DNA from 3 places in the Streptomyces sp. NBC_01428 genome. Region 2 is predicted to be linked to each of the others. Evidence: riboswitches for the same ligand, from Rfam matches in the RefSeq annotation. Region 2 holds a riboswitch; each other region holds the start of a gene.

Region 1 (5,903 bases), 5.7 Mb from region 2:
GCAGCGGCGTGTCCAGGATGTACTGCGTCTGGATCTCGGAGAGGGAGAAGTGCTCGATCAGGCGCTCCTTGGCCTGAGCCGAGTTGTCGCTGGAGCGGATGAGGCGGATGACCTCGTCGATGTCGAGGAGAGCGACGAGGAGGCCCTCGACCAGGTGCAGACGGTCGCGCTTCTTGCCCCGCCGGAACTCACTGCGACGGCGGACGACGGTGAACCGGTGGTCAAGATAGACCTCCAGCAGCTCCTTGAGGCCGAGGGTGAGCGGCTGACCGTCCACCAGGGCCACGTTGTTGATGCCGAAGGACTCCTCCATCGGCGTCAGCTTGTAGAGCTGTTCGAGGACCGCCTCCGGCACGAAGCCGTTCTTGATCTCGATGACCAGGCGCAGCCCGTGCGCACGGTCGGTGAGGTCCTTCACGTCGGCGATGCCCTGGAGCTTCTTCGCGCCGACCAGATCCTTGATCTTGGCGATCACCTTCTCCGGGCCGACGGTGAAGGGCAGTTCGGTGACGACGAGCCCCTTGCGGCGGGCCGTGACGTCCTCCACCGCCACCGTGGCGCGGATCTTGAAGGTGCCGCGCCCCGTCTCGTAGGCGTCCCTGATCCCGGAGAGGCCGACGATCCGGCCGCCGGTGGGCAGGTCGGGGCCCGGGACGTGCTTCATCAGGGTCTCGAGGTCGGCCCCCGGGTACCGGATGAGGTGCCGGGCGGCCGCGATGACCTCGCCGAGGTTGTGCGGCGGCATGTTGGTGGCCATACCGACGGCGATGCCCGACGAGCCGTTGACCAGGAGGTTCGGGAAGGCGGCCGGCAGGGCCACCGGCTCCTGCTCCTGGCCGTCGTAGTTGGGCGAGAAGTCGACCGTGTCCTCGTCGATGGACTCGGTCATCAGGGACGTCGCGTCGGCCATCCGGCACTCGGTGTACCGCATGGCGGCCGGCGGGTCGTCGTTGCCGAGCGAACCGAAGTTGCCGTGGCCGTCGACCAGCGGCAGGCGCATCGAGAAGGGCTGCGCGAGTCGCACCAGGGCGTCGTAGATCGACGCGTCTCCGTGCGGGTGGAGCTTACCCATGACCTCGCCGACGACGCGGGCACACTTCACATAGCCGCGATCGGGGCGCAGGCCCATCTCGTTCATCTGGTACACGATGCGGCGGTGCACCGGCTTGAGGCCGTCGCGGGCATCCGGCAGGGCTCGCGAATAGATGACCGAGTACGCGTATTCGAGGAAGGAGCCCTGCATCTCGTCCACGACGTCGATGTCGAGGATCTTCTCCTCGTACGAGTCGTCGGGCGGCGGGGTCTTCGTGCTGCGGCGGGCCATCGCTGCTGCGGCTCCTTCACAGTCTCTGCCGGGGCATGAACGGGTTCTGACGCGGACCATTGTGGACCGCCCCGCTGACAACGCCGACCGCGACCCGTCCGTAGCGGCCTCGCGGAGCGCCCCGCGGGTCCCGTCACGACCGTTCCCGAACCGTCGTCGTGCCGTCCGCGGGACCCCTGCCTCACCCGTGCCGCCCCGGTGTCCGGAGGGTCCTCGGGGGCGTGCGGGGGGCGCTCGCGGTTCTCGCTCTCGGCGTACGAGGTGCGGGAACTTCGCCAGGCGTCCGCACGCTTGCATACAGTGGCAGGACCGACAGGAATGACGCAGTTCCGCGATCGAAGGGACGTACATGCCCATGGGTCACACGGCCACAGCTGAGGCAGGCTCCGGCGGCCTGACAGCGACCGAGCACCGCCTGGCCAACGGCCTGCGTGTGGTGCTCTCCGAGGACCATCTGACCCCGGTCGCGGCGGTGTGCCTCTGGTACGACGTCGGCTCGCGCCACGAGGTCAAGGGCCGGACCGGGCTCGCCCACCTCTTCGAGCACCTGATGTTCCAGGGCTCCCAGCAGGTCCACGGAAACGGGCACTTCGAACTCGTCCAGGGCGCCGGCGGCTCGCTCAACGGCACGACGAGTTTCGAGCGCACCAACTACTTCGAGACCATGCCCACCCACCAGCTGGAGCTCGCCCTCTGGCTGGAGGCCGACCGCATGGGCTCGCTGCTCGCCGCGCTGGACGACGAGTCCATGGAGAACCAGCGCGACGTCGTGAAGAACGAGCGCCGCCAGCGCTACGACAACGTCCCGTACGGCACCGCCTTCGAGAAGCTGACCTCGCTCGCGTACCCCGAGGGCCACCCGTACCACCACACCCCGATCGGGTCGATGGCGGACCTGGACGCGGCGACCCTGGAGGACGCCCGCGCGTTCTTCCGCACGTACTACGCGCCCAACAACGCGGTCCTGTCGGTCGTCGGCGACATCGACCCCGAGCAGACGCTCGCCTGGGTGGAGAAGTACTTCGGCTCCGTCCTCGGGCACGACGGCAAGCCCGCCCCGCGCGATGGCTCGCTGCCCGAGACCATCGGCGAGCAGCTGCGCGAGGTCGTCGAGGAGGAGGTCCCGGCGCGCGCCCTGATGGCCGCCTACCGCCTCCCGGAGGACGGCACGCGTGCGTGCGACGCGGCCGACCTCGCTCTCACCGTCCTCGGCGGCGGCGAGTCCTCCCGGCTCTACAACCGGCTCGTACGCCGTGACCGCACCGCCGTGGCCGCCGGCTTCGGCCTGCTGCGGCTCGCCGGAGCGCCCTCCCTGGGGTGGCTGGACGTGAAGACGTCCGGTGACGTCGAGGTCCCGGTCATCGAGGCCGCCGTCGACGAGGAGCTCGCCCGGTTCGCCGAGGAGGGCCCGACGGCCGAGGAGATGGAGCGCGCGCAGGCCCAGTTGGAGCGCGAGTGGCTGGACCGCCTCGGTACGGTCGCCGGCCGCGCGGACGAACTGTGCCGGTACGCCGTCCTGTTCGGTGACCCGCAGCTCGCCCTGACCGCCGTACAGCGCGTCCTCGAGGTCACCGCCGAGGAGGTCCAGGAGGTCGCGAAGGCCCGCCTGCGCCCCGACAACCGCGCCGTGCTCGTCTACGAGCCCACCGCCCCCGAAGCCACCGACGCCGCTGACGACACCGACGAGGAGGCGGCGAAGTGACCGAGCTCGCCACCATGGACTTCCATCCGCAGCCGCAGGCCGGCCAGCCGAAGCCGTGGGCGTTCCCCGCCCCCGAGCGCGGCACCCTCGACAACGGCCTGACCGTCCTGCGCTGCCACCGCCCCGGCCAGCAGGTCGTCGCCGTCGAGGTGATCCTCGCCGCGCCGCTGGAGGCAGAGCCCGCGGGCCTGGACGGCCTCGCCACGATCATGGCGCGTGCCTTCTCCGAGGGCACCGACAAGCACTCGGCCGAGGACTTCGCCGCCGAGCTGGAGCGCTGCGGCGCCACGCTCGACGCGCACGCCGACCACCCCGGTGTCCGGCTGTCCCTCGAAGTGCCCGTCTCGCGCCTGCCCAAGGGCTTGGGCCTGCTCGCCGACGCCCTGCGGGCACCGGCCTTCGCGGACAGCGAGATCGAGCGCCTGGTGCGCAACCGGCTCGACGAGATCCCGCACGAGACGGCCAACCCGGCCCGCCGCGCGGCCAAGGAGCTCTCCCGCCAGCTGTTCCCGGCGACCGCGCGCATGTCGCGCCCCCGCCAGGGCACCGAGGAGACCGTCCAGAAGATCGACTCCGCGGCCGTACGGTCCTTCTACGAGAAGCACGTTCGTCCCGCGACCGCCACCGCCGTGGTGGTGGGCGACCTCACCGACGTGGACGTGGACGCGCTGCTCGGTGACACCCTCGGCTCCTGGACCGGTTCGACCGCCGAGCCGCGCCCCGTACCGCCGGTGCACGCCGACGACACGGGCCGCGTGATCATCGTGGACCGCCCCGGCGCCGTCCAGACGCAGCTGCTCATCGGGCGGGTCGGCGCCGACCGGCACGACCGTGTGTGGCCGGCCCAGGTGCTCGGCACCTACTGCCTGGGCGGCACCCTCACCTCACGCCTGGACCGCGTCCTGCGCGAGGAGAAGGGCTACACGTACGGCGTGCGGGCGTTCGGCCAGGTCCTTCGTTCCGCGCCGGACGGCACCGGTGCCGCGATGCTCGCCATCAGCGGCTCGGTGGACACCCCGAACACCGGCCCGGCGCTGGACGACCTGTGGAAGGTGCTCCGCACCCTCGCGGCCGAGGGGCTGACCGACGCGGAGCGCGACGTCGCCGTGCAGAACCTGGTGGGCGTGGCGCCCCTCAAGTTCGAGACGGCGGCGGCTGTCGCGGGCACCCTCGCCGACCAGGTCGAGCAGTACCTGCCGGACGACTACCAGTCGACGCTCTATCAGCAGCTGGCTGCCACCGGCACGGTGGAGGCCACCGCCGCCGCCGTCAGCGCCTTCCCGACGGACCGTCTGGTGACCGTCCTGGTGGGCGACGCCGCGCAGATCGAGGAGCCGGTCAGGGCGCTCGGCATCGGTGAAGTCACCGTGGTCACCGCCGAGTAGGACCGTGTGACCGAGATGGGCCCTGGTGACTGAAGAGTCACCAGGGCCCTCTTTTACGCGGACATCGCCCCCAAGATGTCCGTATTGGTACGGAGGTTGCCTTCTGTGCTGTGGGATGCGCTACAAAAACCGTGATCCGTTTGTTGTTCGAAAGATGCCGCGTTTAGCGTCAGTCCGGCTGTTCGTCAGGCAGTGCGCCGCGCCCGCGGCACCGGACAGTCATCGCCGAGTCCCCGCATGGCGCGAGCCAGGGGAGCCGGGGACCCACGTAGTCCCTGGGGTGAATCGGACGCCCTCCCCGGAGGGAGCCCGTAGGAGACCTTCCTGCTCCGAACCCGTCAGCTAACCCGGTAGGCGAGAAGGAAGGAAAGGATCAGCCCTTACATGGCGTTCACCTGTGGCACCGGGAAGCATCGTCGTCCGAGCCGCGTGCAGCGCACCACGAAGAACGTAGTCGGCGTCGCGGCCCTCACCACCACCGGTGTCCTCGGAACCCTCGCGGCCCCCGCGTTCGCCGCGGAACCCTCCGCCGAGCAGACCGGGCTGACCCAGGCCATCACCATCGGTGACTCCGTGGCCGAGCAGATCGACGAGCAGGCCGACGCGCAGCAGCACGCCGCCGACGTGGCCGCCGCGCGGGAGAAGGCCGAGCAGGCCGCCCGCAAGAAGGCCGCCGAGCAGGCAGCGAAGGCGCGCGAGACCAAGGAGCGGGCCGCCCGTGCCGCCGAGCGCAAGCGGCTCAACACCTTCGTCCTGCCGATAGCCGGCTCGTACGTCTCCACCGGCTACAAGACCGGCGGCAGCCTCTGGTCGTCCGGCAGCCACACCGGAGTCGACTTCCACGCGGCATCGGGCACCTCGGTGCACTCCGTCGGCGCCGGAACCGTCGTCACGGCCGGCTGGGGCGGCGCCTACGGCAATCAAGTGGTGATCAAGATGCACGACGGCACGTACACCATGTACGGGCACCTGTCGTCCATCGGCGTCTCCGTGGGGCAGACGGTCACCCCGGGCCAGCAGATCGCGATCTCCGGCTCGACCGGCAACACCACGGGACCGCACCTCCACTTCGAGGCACGCACCACCGCGGAGTACGGCTCCGACATGGACCCCGTCGCGTACCTCCGCTCGCACGGCGTCAACGTCTGACGACCGCTTCGCGGCTTCTCCACCGTTTTCGATGCCCCGGCTCACCGAGCCGGGGCATCATCGTTTCCGGAGGCCCTCTGTCCAAAAAATATCCATGGATTCAGGCCCGCCATCGGAAATTAAGGCTTCCTGCAATAGAGTCACTGAACAAGCGTCAATCGATGGCGTTTCGCGGGGATTAAAGCGGAGGTCCGGTCATGCGTATTCCGGCGCACTCGGTATGCACGGCGATCCGCGACGACATCGTCGCGGGCGTCTACGAGCGTGGCGGCCGGCTCACCGAGGAACTGCTCGCGCGGCGCTACGGCGTCTCGCGCGTCCCCGTGCGCGAGGCGCTGCGCAC
Region 2 (5,903 bases):
AACGTCGTCGACGTCGAGGCGACCTGCTGGGAGGGGCAGCCACCGCCCGGCGCCGTGAGCGAGATCATCGAGATCGGTCTGACGGTCGTCGATCTGGAGCAGGGCGTACGACGCGAGAAGCACCGACTGCTGGTGCGGCCCGCCCGGTCCACCGTCAGCGCCTTCTGCACGGAGCTGACGGGGCTGACCCAGGACGAGGTCGACCAGGGGGTCGGATTCGCCGACGCCTGCCGTGAGTTGGCCGCGCTGCACCGCGCGGGGGAGCGGCCCTGGGCGAGTTGGGGCGACTACGACCGCCACCAGTTCACCCGCCAGTGCGCCGCCACCGGCACGCGCTACCCGTTCGGCCACCGGCACACGAACGCCAAGGCCGCCTTCACCGCCGCCCACCGACTGCGCAAACGGCCGGGCATGGCGCAGGCACTGCGGATCGCCGAACTGCCCCTGGAGGGACGGCATCACCGGGGTGAGGACGACGCCTGGAACATCGCCGCCCTGATCCTCCGGCTCGCCGAGCGCGACGCCTGGCCGGACACGCCTTAGGGCCCGCGACGCTATGGAGGGGGCCGTTGTCGTTCACTCCCAAGGGTTGTTTGCCGGCAAGGTCCACGCGAACGGCGTGTGAGCCGGGGCTCCCGGGGGAGAACCTGGCTCGAACACGAACGCTGTCGCCGAGGAGCCCCGGGTGTCCGATGTCGTCTTCACCGCGGATTTCGCCTCCACCCGCCAATGGGTCGCCGGCCGCTCGTGGGCCTATCCCGACGGTGGCCCGGTCAACCCGGGCGACGACAAGCTCGACCACCTCGTGACCGACCCGGCCTACTGCCGTACGGGAGTCTTCCGCGCGACCCGACGCTCCGACGGTGCGTGGGACGCGGGGCTGCTCACCACCGAGGGCAGCGAGGACGCGTTCATGGTCCGCACGGGGGACGTGCTGGAGGCCCGGATCAGGCTGCCCACGGCGCTCGGTGCGTGGCCGGCCATCTGGACGTGGCGGGACGGCGGACAGGAGATCGACGTCTTCGAGTACCACCCGGACAACCCCGACCTGCTCGAACTCTCCAACCACGTCCGGAGCGCCCATCACTACTACCGGGACGAGGCGGTCCGGCCCGGTGCCCGGGTGGACCTCGTGGTCGAGTTCGGCGCCCACCGGGTCGTGTGGTGGGTGAACGGCGTCCGCGCCTTCGCCGACCGGCGCGGGGTGGGCCGACACTGGGAGGCCTATCTCATCGTCAACCTGTCGGTGTGCGGCGGGCGTTACCACCCGCCGCCCGCTCCCGACGTCGCGGAGATGGACTTCGCGGTGGACGGCCTGCTCGTCCGCAGACCCGCGTCCGACGAGCCGGACGGCGTGGCGGTGGACGTCGGCCTGTTCGACTGAACCGGCGGGCGCACCGGCCGAAGTCGGGCCGGACAGAACGACATTGGGCCCCGGCGGGTGCATCCGCCGGGCGATCCGGCACGGAAGTACGGCATCAGTAGCGACGTCGCGTTCGTGCACGTCGCACCGACAGGTGCCGAGGGCCATGACGAATCCGCAACCGGGGCGAGAGAGTCCCGAGGCCGCGTACATCGGCCATGTGGGCAACTGCCGCACGTGTCTGCGCGAATCGGGCCGCTGCCCGCGCGCCGAGCGCCTGTGGCGGCTCTACCAGGAGTGGCGCAGCGGCTACGGCGGCCGCCCCGGCGGAGCCGAGTGAGACCGCACCGACGACCCGCCTCGAAGGCCCACGGGAGTCCCGGTCCGGTCGCCGTACCCGGTCCGGACGATGTGAGGAAGGCGTAGGTCCACCGACCGCCCGCCTCCGGTCGAGCTGGACAGGGACGACCGGGGGCGGGTTCATGCGGTGGCACGCGCCTGACCGCGACCGGCCGGAGCCCCTGATCCGGCTGCGGGACGGAAGAGGCACGTGCCCCTTCCCGGGATGGCGCCTCGCGCGGGCCCGGCGGGCGGCGGCTCCACCAAACCGTCCGCGCGTCGGCTCCGGATATCCAGTGACCGGCGGCACGATCCCTCGTCGGCCTAGGGTGGGGCGTCGAGAACGCTCCGACGGTGAAGAGGTGTCATGCGAGGCTCTGCGCGGATGTCCGCCCGCGACGGACTGCGTCCCGGGGCGGCCCGGACGCTGACGGCGCTGGTGCCGCACCGGCTCACGGGCGGGGACGCGGGTCCGGCACGGGCCGCGGTGCTGATCCTGCACGGCGGCAGGGCGGACAGTCGGGCGCCCTCCCGGCCCTGGCACGTCTCGGGGCTGCGGATGCGGCCCTTCGTGCGCGCCGTCACCCGGGCCGTGCCGGACGAGGACGTCTTCGTCGGGCAGGTGCGCTACCGCGTACGCGGCTGGAACGGAGCAGCCGCCGATCCGGTCGCCGACGTCCACCGGGCCCTCGCCGAACTCACCGATCTGGTGGGGGACGTGCCGGTGGTGCTGGTCGGTCACTCGATGGGAGGCCGCGCAGCCCTGCGCGCCGCCGCCGCGCCCCAGGTGAGGGCCGTGGTCGCCCTGGCGCCCTGGTGTCCGACGGGCGAGCCGGTGGCCCATCTGCGGGACAAGCGGGTGATCGTGCTGCACGGCGACCGGGACCGGATCACCGAGCCCGCGTCGTCCTTCGCCCTGGTGCGCCGGGCCGCGAAGGAAGGATCCTCCGCGAGCGCCGTACGGGTCGCGGGCGGTGACCACGCGATGCTGCGGCGCGCGCGGACCTGGCACGAGGCCACGGGCTCGGCGGTCGCCGGTCTGGTGTCCCGCGCCGACGGCCCGGACGAGCGGCTTCCCGCCGAGGGGCCGAACGGCGAACCCGGCGTCCTCTAGACCCGCGCCCGACCGGGCGGGAGGCGGCTTTCACCGGGCATGAACTAGGCGGAATCCAGCCGGTCCGCGGGATCCGGACCGGGGGCGAAGGAGCGACGCGAGCCGGCCGTGACGCGCGGGGCGGACCCGGGAAGCGGACCGCCCGTGGACGGATCCCAGCTGAGGATCCACTCGAAGTCGCGCTGCAGCCGCCGGGCTTCGCTCCGGACGAGCGTCGGTATGTCGCCGCGTTCGGAGATCAGTTGGGCATAGATCGGTGCATCGTGCACGTGGGGATCCTCGACTCGCTCTCAGGGCCTTCCGCGGGCCTTCCTTGCCTCGACGGTAGGGCCGCGCCGCCGACGCGGTGGTGATCCGGCCGGGTCGGCCAGAACCGGTCACGGCATGACCAACGACAGCCGACGATGTCGAACGAGCCGTCAGGGAACGCCAGTTCTTTTCGTACCTCGAACGGCCTGCTCGCGCCGACCGGAAGTCCCGGCCCACCGTGGAGATGTGATGGAGGGAGCGGGGGCGGACGCGAACTCGCGACGGGCCCGCACCGCCGAACGCGGTCTTCCCGACGGCCTGTTCGCGCACGGGGTGTGCTCCCGTGGTCGCACAGCGGGGCGATGCGACGAAGGTCACGAAAATGTATCGGACATCTGGGACGTGGATCTTCACACGGAGGTCACAACCTCGCTAGGTTGACGACCAGGCCGCCCGACTCCCTCCGGCGAACGCTCGCCGGGCGGTGCGGCCTCCGCCGAGTCCGGCCCGTCCTCGTGGCAGCCGGAGCCGGGGACCCACCGAACCTGGGGTGAATCGGCCAACTGCCTTACGGGGCAAGGGCCGTAGGGCATACCTTCCGGAACCGTCCGCCCGAACCCGACAGCTAACCCGGTAGGCGGACGACGGAAGGAGTGCCATCCCCATGGCGCCGGAACGCACCGAGCCCAGCGGCGACGAAGTCCGCCGACGGCTCGCATCCCTCTACGACCGGGCCGAGGACGACACCGGCAACTTCAACGCCACCCGCGCCCTGGCCGGCCTCTCCTCCCGGCAGGGCGACCGGCGCGCCGTGGCCCGACGGCTCACCGACCAGGGCCCGGCCGTGGAACAGCGCGGGGGTGTCGATGCCGCCCAGAGCGATCTCATGCGCCAGTGGTTCGACGGCGCGCGTTCCCGGCTGGGACCCACGGTCGCGGCCGTACTGCCCGTGGACCGGCAGCCCGACCGAGGGCGCGGGACCGCCCGGTCCGGCGGGGGCGCCGGACGCCCCATGGAGCTTCCCGCCCAAGACGTCCGCGCTGTAGCCGAGTTGACGGCTGCTCCCGTACGGGAACTGACGGCCGGCCCTGTCGCGGCGCCGGTCGCGGAACTCACCGCCCGTCCCGTCCTCGAACTGACCGCCGGCCCGGTGTCCGGGCCGACGACCGGGCGCGCCCTCGCGGTGCCGGACGGCGGCGCCCCGGCCACCGGGCCCCTTCCGGTGGTGAGCGGACCCACGCCCGCCGCCGACACGTCCTCCCCGCGGTTCCGCAAGGACCGCGCCCGGCGCAAACTGGCCGCCGCGCAGGACCTGCTGACCCGGCACAACGCGCGGCGGAGCGTGGCGGCGCCGGTCGCGTACCCGCCCCTTGCACTGCCGCCCGCGGAGACGGCCGCCCCCGCGGACCCGTACTGGCCGGCCCGGAACGCGCAGGTACCGGCCGCGACGGCCGCGTACCCGTCCGTGGCCGGTGCCGCGTGGCCGGCGGTCGAGGCCGGGTACTCGCAGGTCGAGAATGCCCCGCTGCCGGTTGCGGCCGTCGAGTACCTGCCGCCGCAGGAGATGTGGTCCGCCCCGGCCCAGCCGGTGGCCCCGGCCGTCGACGACAGCCGGTACCCGTCGTGGCCGGAACCCGTGAACCAGCCGGCGCCCGGCGCCCCCTGGTCCGCCGATCCGAACCCCGGGTACGACACCGGAAGCATCCCCGCCCTCGCGGTGCCGCCGGTCACCGGGTACGACACGGGGAGCATGGCCGCTGTCGCGGTGCCGCCGGTCGCCGAGTACGACACGGGGAGCATGGCCGCTGTCGCGGTGCCGCCGGTCGCCGGGTACGACACGGGGAGCATGGCTGCGGTCGCGGTGCCGTCGGTCGCCGGGTACGACACCCGGGCCGCCGAGGCCGTCGCGTTCGCCCGCGCCCAGGTCGGCAGACCGTGCGTGTGGGGAGCGTCCGGGCCCGGCTCGTACGACCCCTCCGGCCTGACCCAGGCCGCCTGGCGCAGCGCCGGCGTGCTGCTGCCGCGGTCGACGTCCGACCAGGCGCGGATCGGACCGGCCGTCGCCCTGGCCGGGGTCCAGCCGGGCGACCTGATCTTCTTCCACGGGGACCTGAGCCACGTGGGCCTCTACGTCGGCGACGGCATGATGGTCCACGCGCCCAGCCCCGGAGGGCGGATCACCGAGGAATCCGTCCAGCACGCAGGGCAGGCGGCGATCCACAGCGTCGTACGGCCGGTCTGAGTGACGGCGGGACCGGCGGCCACGGTGATGCCGTGGCCGCCGGTCCCGCCGACGTTCCGGGCCTCTCCGGCCCCGTCGGAGTCAGAACTCGCTGTCGATTCCCGTGACGGCGGCCGGCCCCAGCGGAGCGTCGTTCTCGGAGAGGCCGCTCTCGCGCAGCGCCCCGGAGACGAGGCGTACCGCCTCCGCCTCGGCGGTGCGCCGGTCCGCGGCCTCGACCTCCAGCCGGACCGAGAACGTGTGGTTCTCGTCCACGGTCAGCAGGCTCAGTTCCTCCGTCTCGCCCAGGTCCGTGTTCTGCGGGTCCTGGGGGCGCAGCCTGCGTTCCACGTCTGCGCGGGAGGAGTCCGAGACGCCGTGGACGAACGTCCCGGGAACGGTGATGACGTAGGTGGTCACAAGAACTCCTAGCGTGCGTGCCCCGCGGGCCTGAGTGCGGTCGGCAGTGTGATCGCCCGTATACCCCGCATTGTGACGGTCACCCGCGCGTTCTTCGCGTCGGGCGCCCTCCGCGGCGTCCTCACGGGTGTGCCGCGCGGTGTTCGGGTGGCGATACGGTCGGGCCCATGGCTGATGCTCGGTTGACCACCGCCTCG
Region 3 (5,903 bases), 2.9 Mb from region 2:
TCATCGGAACGGGCAGCAGGTGCGCGTTCGGGCCGCCCAGGTAGCGGAAGAGCGGCAGGTCGGACGCCTCGGAGGCGGCGTGCGCGACGGCGAGCGAGACGCCGAGGATCGCGTTGGCGCCGAGCGAGCCCTTGTTGTCGGTGGCGTCCAGGTCGAACATCGCCTGGTCGATCAGGCGCTGCTCGGTGGCGTCGTAGCCGACGAGCTCCGGGCCGATCTGCTCGATGACGGCGAGGACGGCCTTCTCGACACCCTTGCCCTGGTAACGGTTGGGGTCACCGTCACGGAGCTCGATGGCCTCGAAGGCACCGGTGGAGGCGCCGGACGGAACGGCGGCACGACCCGTGCTGCCGTCGTCGAGGCCGACCTCGACCTCGACCGTGGGGTTGCCTCGGGAGTCCAGGATTTCCCGGGCTACGACGACGTCGATGGACGGCACGAGCATCTCCTTCTGGGATGTGACGCGAATACGCAGGGCTTGGCTAGTCCTGCGGGACGAGCCTAACCGGCCCGGAGGGATCGGCCAGCCGATCGACCACCCCTTGGGCAGAACTCGGGGTACATATTGTTCCCGATCGGAACAAAAACGAGATGAAAAACCCCGCTCCGGCGCGTACGGGGGAACACGCGCCGGAGCGGGGAGCCCGTGGGGACGGGAACCCTCGGTGGGGATCAGGCCCGGGGACCGGGCCCGCGAGGGGCTGTCGTTCAGCCGGGCGGAGCCGCCGGGCCGGGTGGTGGTCGCCGTCCGCCGAGGGCGACCACGTCCGGCCGGTGTGCGGCCTCGCTCAGTGCAGGTGGAGCTGCTGGCCCGGGAAGATGAAGTCGGCGTCGTCCACGATGTCGTGGTTCAGCTTGAACAGCTTCTGCCAGCCGCCCTTGACGTGGTGCTTCTGGGCGATCGAGCTGAGGGTGTCACCCTTGACGACCTTGTACTCGCCGTCGCCCTTCTCGACCTTCTTGCCGGTCGGGGTGGTGACGGTCTTCTTGGCGGCCGGGCGCTCCTGCGAACGGGAGGCGGGCTGCTCGGACGTGCGGTCCTGCGAGCTGCCGGCCGACGAGGAGCCGGAGGAGGTCGACGGCGCCGCGGGGGTGGAGCTGCCACCGCTGTAGGCGGCGCTCGACAGGCCGGTGCCGCAGGTCGGCCAGGCACCCTTGCCCTGCGCGGCGAGGACCTTCTCGCCGACGGCTATCTGCTGCGACTTCGAGGCCTGGTCGGCGGTGGAGGCGTACGCGGTGCCGCCGTACGCGGCCCAGGTGGAGGACGAGAACTGCAGGCCGCCGTAGTACCCGTTGCCGGTGTTGATCGACCAGTTGCCGCCGGACTCGCACTGGGCGACGGCGTCCCACTCGGAGCCGGTCGCGGCGGAGGCGTTGCCCGCGGCCATCAGCGGCGCGGCGATGGCGACACCGGTGACACCGGCGAGCGTGGCGACCCGGGTGGCCTTGTTCGGACGGCGGTGCTTGCCCTTGCTGGAAAACAGCATCGAGAGATCCCCTCACCGACGCCTGCGAGGTGAGCTGTCGGGTTCGGGCCGGTTGAGTTGCCCGGCCGCACGTCCCCGGTCCCGTCTCGGAACCACGGCGTGCGGCTTTACCCCAAGCCGTCCCCGGGCGTCTCTCAACTCCCGGTCGCGGCACTTACCTTGGGTCCCCCGCTCCTGCCTACGGCGCTTGACGCGACGACTGTTCCCGTACGGCCGCTGGCAGGATTCGGCGTTGCGACCGTCGGGGCCCGCTGTGGCGAGCGGTCACGACCGTAAGCAGTCGATCGCCTGAATTTCAAAGACGATCAGGGCTTCTGAGACTCATGTCTCACTCGCACCAAACCGGACATTCCACGGCGAACCGTGACGTGAACTCCCGCTACTTTTCGACCGATTCGCTATCAACAGCAAGGCTCTGACCGGGCAGGATGAGGTCCGGGTCGATGCCCACGGTCTTCTCGTTGGCGGCGTACAGGTCGGCCCATCCGCCCGTGACGTCGAGGGCGTCGGCGATCTTCCAGAGGTTGTCGCCGGAGCGCACGACGTAGGTGCCGTCGCCGGCGTCACGCGCGTCGTCCGAACCGCGCGAGGCGTGCCGCCCGGCAGTGCCGTCGGTACGGCTGTCGGTCGCCGCGTCCGCCCCGTCCTCGTCGGCGCTGCCGCCGCGGTGCCGTCCGGCCGCGGTGGACGCGTCCCCGGAGGGCTCCGAAGAGGCGTCACTGCGGCCCGACTTGTCCGACTCTGATGCATCGGACGTCGACTTGTCCGACTTGTCGGAGCTGTTGGCGTCCTGTGAGCCGCCGGACTTCGTGCCGCTCTCGGTCGCCTTCGGCGAGGCGGTGTCACTCGCACCGGAGGAATCCGACGATCTGGACGATTCGGTGGAAGGGGAGGCGCTGGGCGAGGTGGACAGCCCGCTCGAACCGGAGTCGCCGGCGTCGTCCGACGCGCCGTCACCCATGCCCGTGTCGACGTCGACCCCGGCCGAGTCCTTGCTGAGGCCGGAGAGCGGTCCGCAGGTCGGCCAGGCGACGAGGCCCTGGCCGTCGAGCACCTTCTCGGCGACGGCTATCTGCTGCGAGCGGCTGGCCTGGTCGGCGCTCCGGGCGTACTCGAGACCGCCGTACCGCTCCCAGTTGTCCTGGGTGAGCTGGAGGCCGCCGTAGTACCCGTTGCCGCTGTCGGCGCTCCACGCGCCGCCGCTCTCGCACTCGGCCACCCGGTCCCAGGTGGTCCCGTCGGCCGCGCTCGCGCTCGACGCCCCGAGGAGCGGGATCGCGATGGCGGACCCGGTCACCCCTGCGGCGACGATGAGGGCCGGGGCCTGACGGGGGCGCCGGTGACGGCCGTTCCCGGAGAGCATGCGGGAGCCTTTCGCGTGACAACGGGGTGACTACGGCACCTACGGCGAAGTGACGATCGCCGGGGCCGCATTGATGGGTGAACGTATATGGACTCGAACGCTTGTCACAAGTCGATGCAGCGCAGATCACGTGAAGATCACAGTTGTGACGGCGTGTCAGTTGACGTCGTCCGTCGGGTCGGTCGGCCGGGCGTCCTCCCGGTGCCCGCGGGAGTCCTGCCCCACACCGTCACCAGGCGTTCCGGATGAACCGGTTCCGGACTGTCCGACCGGGGTGAACTCCACAGGAAGCGTCCGCAATCCCCGCATAATGAGCCCGCCACGCCATCGCAAATCGGCCGAATCTCCGGCGAGTTGGAGGTCGGGGAGCCGGGTGAGGAGGGTGGCCAGCGCGGTCTGCCCCTCCAGCCGGGCGAGCGGCGCGCCCAGGCAGTAGTGGATGCCGTGGCCGTAGCCGAGGTGCTGATTGTCACGCCGGGCGAGATCGAGGGTGTCCGGCTGCTCGAAGCGTTCGGGGTCGCGGTCCGCGGCGGCGAGGACGACGAGCACGGGGTCGCCCGCGGCGATGTCCTGGCCGCCGATCCGCACGCTCTCGGTCGCGAACCGCCAGGTGGCCAGCTCCACGGGCCCGTCGTAGCGCAGGAGTTCCTCCACCCCCGTCTCCAGCAGGCCGCTCTCCCCGGCCGCGAGGGAGGCCTGGAGGCGGGCCCGCTGCCCGGGGTGGGTCAGCAGGGCGTACAGGCCGTTCCCGATCAGGTTGACCGTGGTCTCGAACCCCGCGAACAACAGGATGAAGGCCATGGCGGCGGCCTCGTTCTCCGTGAGGTGCTCACCGTGGTCGGAGGCGCGGATGAGTCCGGAGATGAGGTCCTCGCCGGGCCCGGCCTCGGCGGGCAGCGCCTCCCGCTTGCGGTGGATCAGTTCGGCGAGATACCCGCGCATCTTCTTGACCGAGCGGGCGACCCCGCCCCGCGGACCGCCGCCGTGCCGGATCATCATTCCCGCCCAGTCCCGGAAGTCGTCCTGGTCCTCGCGAGGGACCCCGAGCATGTCGCAGATGGCGTAGATGGGAAGCGGGAACGCGAACTCGTGGATGAGGTCCGCCGACCCCTTCTCCGCGAACCCGTCGATGAGATCGTCCGTCAACTCCTGCACCCGCGAGGAGAACTCGGCGACGCGCCGCGGGGTGAACGCCTTGCTGACGAGCCGGCGCAGCCGGGTGTGGTCCGGCGGGTCGATGTTCAGCAGATGCGTCATCAGCTCGGCCTTGCGCTCCCCCGGGATCCCCGTCCTGCCCTTCGCGTGCGCGGACCCGTCGTGGTGCGCGGGGTTCTTGGAGAGCCGCTGGTCGGCGAGGGTCTGCCGGGCGTCGGCGTACCGCGTGACGAGCCAGGCCTCCACCCCGCTGGGCAGCCGCGTCCGGTGCACCGGCGCGTGCTCCCTGAGCCAGGCGTACGCCGGGTAGGGATCGGTGGCGAACTCCCAGCTGAAGAGTTCGGGGGCGGGGCTCGCGGGGGTCTCGTGCTCGGTCACTCCCCGACGGTATCCGCCGGCGGCCGGAACGCCGGGGCGGGCCCGCGCGTGGGGGCCGCGCGCGGAGGCGGGGCGCCACTCGTCCGGTTCGCCCGGGGCTGTCCGCACATCGGAGGCTGTTTGACTCGGCCGCTCGGCAGCTCCCACATTCACGCAGTGGACCCCGAAATACTCAAGTCCAGCTTCGCGGTCGTGGAGCGCCGGGCCGAGTTCGCCGTCAAGTACTTCTACGCGCACCTGTTCCGGCACCACCCGGAACTCCGCGAGCTGTTCCCGACGGACTTCCCGGAGGACATGGAGCGGCAGCGGGACCGGCTGTTCGCGGCGCTCACCTTCGTCATGGACCGGCTCGAGGACCCCGAACTGCCCGACTACTTACGGGATCTCGGACGGGACCACCGCAAGTACCTGGCCCAGCCGGACCACTACGCGGCGGTGGGGTCGAGCCTGATCGCGGCGTTCGCGGCCGTCGCCGGATCCGCCTGGAGCGGCGAGACCGAGAAGGCCTGGTCCGAGGCGTACGGGGCGATCGCGAACATCATGCTCCAGGGCGCCTGGGAGGCCCAGCACCAGGGCGAGCCCGGCTGGTGGGACGCGGAGATCGTCGCCCGCACCCGGCACGGCGACGACCTCGTGGTCCTCACCCTGCGGCCACGGCAGCGCCTCACCTACTCCGCCGGCCAGTACGTCAGTGTCAGCACGCCGCATCTGCCGGGCATCTGGCGCCCCTACTCCCTCGCCAACGCGCCCCGGCCCGACCGCACCGTCGACCTGCACGTCAGCCGGGTCGAGGGCGGAGTGCTCTCCACCGCTCTCGTCCGCCAGACCCGCGTGGGCGACGTCCTGCGGCTCGGCGCGCCCGGTGGCGGCCTCACCCTGCGGACCCCGGCGGACCGCCCGCTGACCCTCATCGCGGCCGGCACCGGCTGGGCACCCGTGAAGGCCCTGCTGGAACAGCTCGAACCCGCCCACGAGGCCCGCCTGTTCCTCGTCGCCCGCGACATCGCGTACCTCTACGACCAGCCCTCCGTGGACCGCCTGCGGGCCCGGCTTCCCCGGCTCACCGTCACCCACATCACCCCCGCGCCCGGCCGCCCCAAGGCCCAGGCGACCGAACGGCTGCTGACCGCGCTCGGCAACCGGGCGGGCTGGACCCGGCACGACGTCTACCTCGCGGGGCCGCCCGACCTCGTCGAGGAGGTCGCCGACACCCTGCCCTCCCTCGGCACACCGGACGGCCGGCTCTTCCACGACCTGCTGCCGCCGACCGGCGGGAACCGTCCGCTGGGCGCGGCGGAGTGGCTCCTCGACCGCCCGCGGCCGAGCTGGCACAACCCGACCGGCCGCGCCCCGCGAGCCTGAACTCCCCCGCCCGTCCGGCTTCTTACTCCTCCTGCTCCAACTCCAGCTCTTCCTCCTGCTGCTCCACCGGAGCTCCTGCCCGCTCCTCCGCGAGGATCGCGTCCCGGTAGGCGCGGGCCGCCGCCCGCAGCGCGGCCTCCGGGTCCACGCCTCCGGCC

The links. A riboswitch is a leader RNA that binds a small molecule or an ion and turns the genes downstream of it on or off. The one in region 2 is predicted to bind cyclic di-AMP.
Region 1: linked by a shared signal. The riboswitch ahead of OG406_RS11540 (M23 family metallopeptidase) and the one ahead of OG406_RS36520 (C40 family peptidase) in region 2 are both predicted to bind cyclic di-AMP.
Region 3: linked by a shared signal. The riboswitch ahead of OG406_RS23765 (LysM peptidoglycan-binding domain-containing protein) and the one ahead of OG406_RS36520 (C40 family peptidase) in region 2 are both predicted to bind cyclic di-AMP.

The regions. Positions count from the first base shown of each region.
Region 1 is NZ_CP109499.1:2,677,162-2,683,064, reverse strand. Features, by position in the region: gene OG406_RS11555 (DNA gyrase/topoisomerase IV subunit A) at 1-1,324, opposite strand, end outside; gene OG406_RS11550 (M16 family metallopeptidase) at 1,680-3,026, shown strand; gene OG406_RS11545 (M16 family metallopeptidase) at 3,023-4,411, shown strand; cyclic di-AMP (ydaO/yuaA leader) riboswitch at 4,625-4,782, shown strand; gene OG406_RS11540 (M23 family metallopeptidase) at 4,796-5,560, shown strand; gene OG406_RS11535 (GntR family transcriptional regulator) at 5,758-5,903, shown strand, end outside.
Region 2 is NZ_CP109499.1:8,357,640-8,363,542, forward strand. Features, by position in the region: gene OG406_RS36495 (3'-5' exonuclease) at 1-543, shown strand, start outside; gene OG406_RS36500 (beta-glucanase) at 686-1,384, shown strand; gene OG406_RS36505 (hypothetical protein) at 1,530-1,703, shown strand; gene OG406_RS36510 (alpha/beta hydrolase) at 2,070-2,816, shown strand; gene OG406_RS36515 (hypothetical protein) at 2,861-3,085, opposite strand; cyclic di-AMP (ydaO/yuaA leader) riboswitch at 3,550-3,720, shown strand; gene OG406_RS36520 (C40 family peptidase) at 3,730-5,307, shown strand; gene OG406_RS36525 (hypothetical protein) at 5,389-5,706, opposite strand; gene OG406_RS36530 (PadR family transcriptional regulator) at 5,874-5,903, shown strand, end outside.
Region 3 is NZ_CP109499.1:5,466,720-5,472,622, reverse strand. Features, by position in the region: gene eno (phosphopyruvate hydratase) at 1-445, opposite strand, end outside; gene OG406_RS23765 (LysM peptidoglycan-binding domain-containing protein) at 789-1,487, opposite strand; cyclic di-AMP (ydaO/yuaA leader) riboswitch at 1,492-1,683, opposite strand; gene OG406_RS23760 (transglycosylase family protein) at 1,867-2,850, opposite strand; gene OG406_RS23755 (cytochrome P450 family protein) at 3,007-4,383, opposite strand; gene OG406_RS23750 (globin domain-containing protein) at 4,540-5,745, shown strand; gene OG406_RS23745 (nucleoside triphosphate pyrophosphohydrolase) at 5,768-5,903, opposite strand, start outside.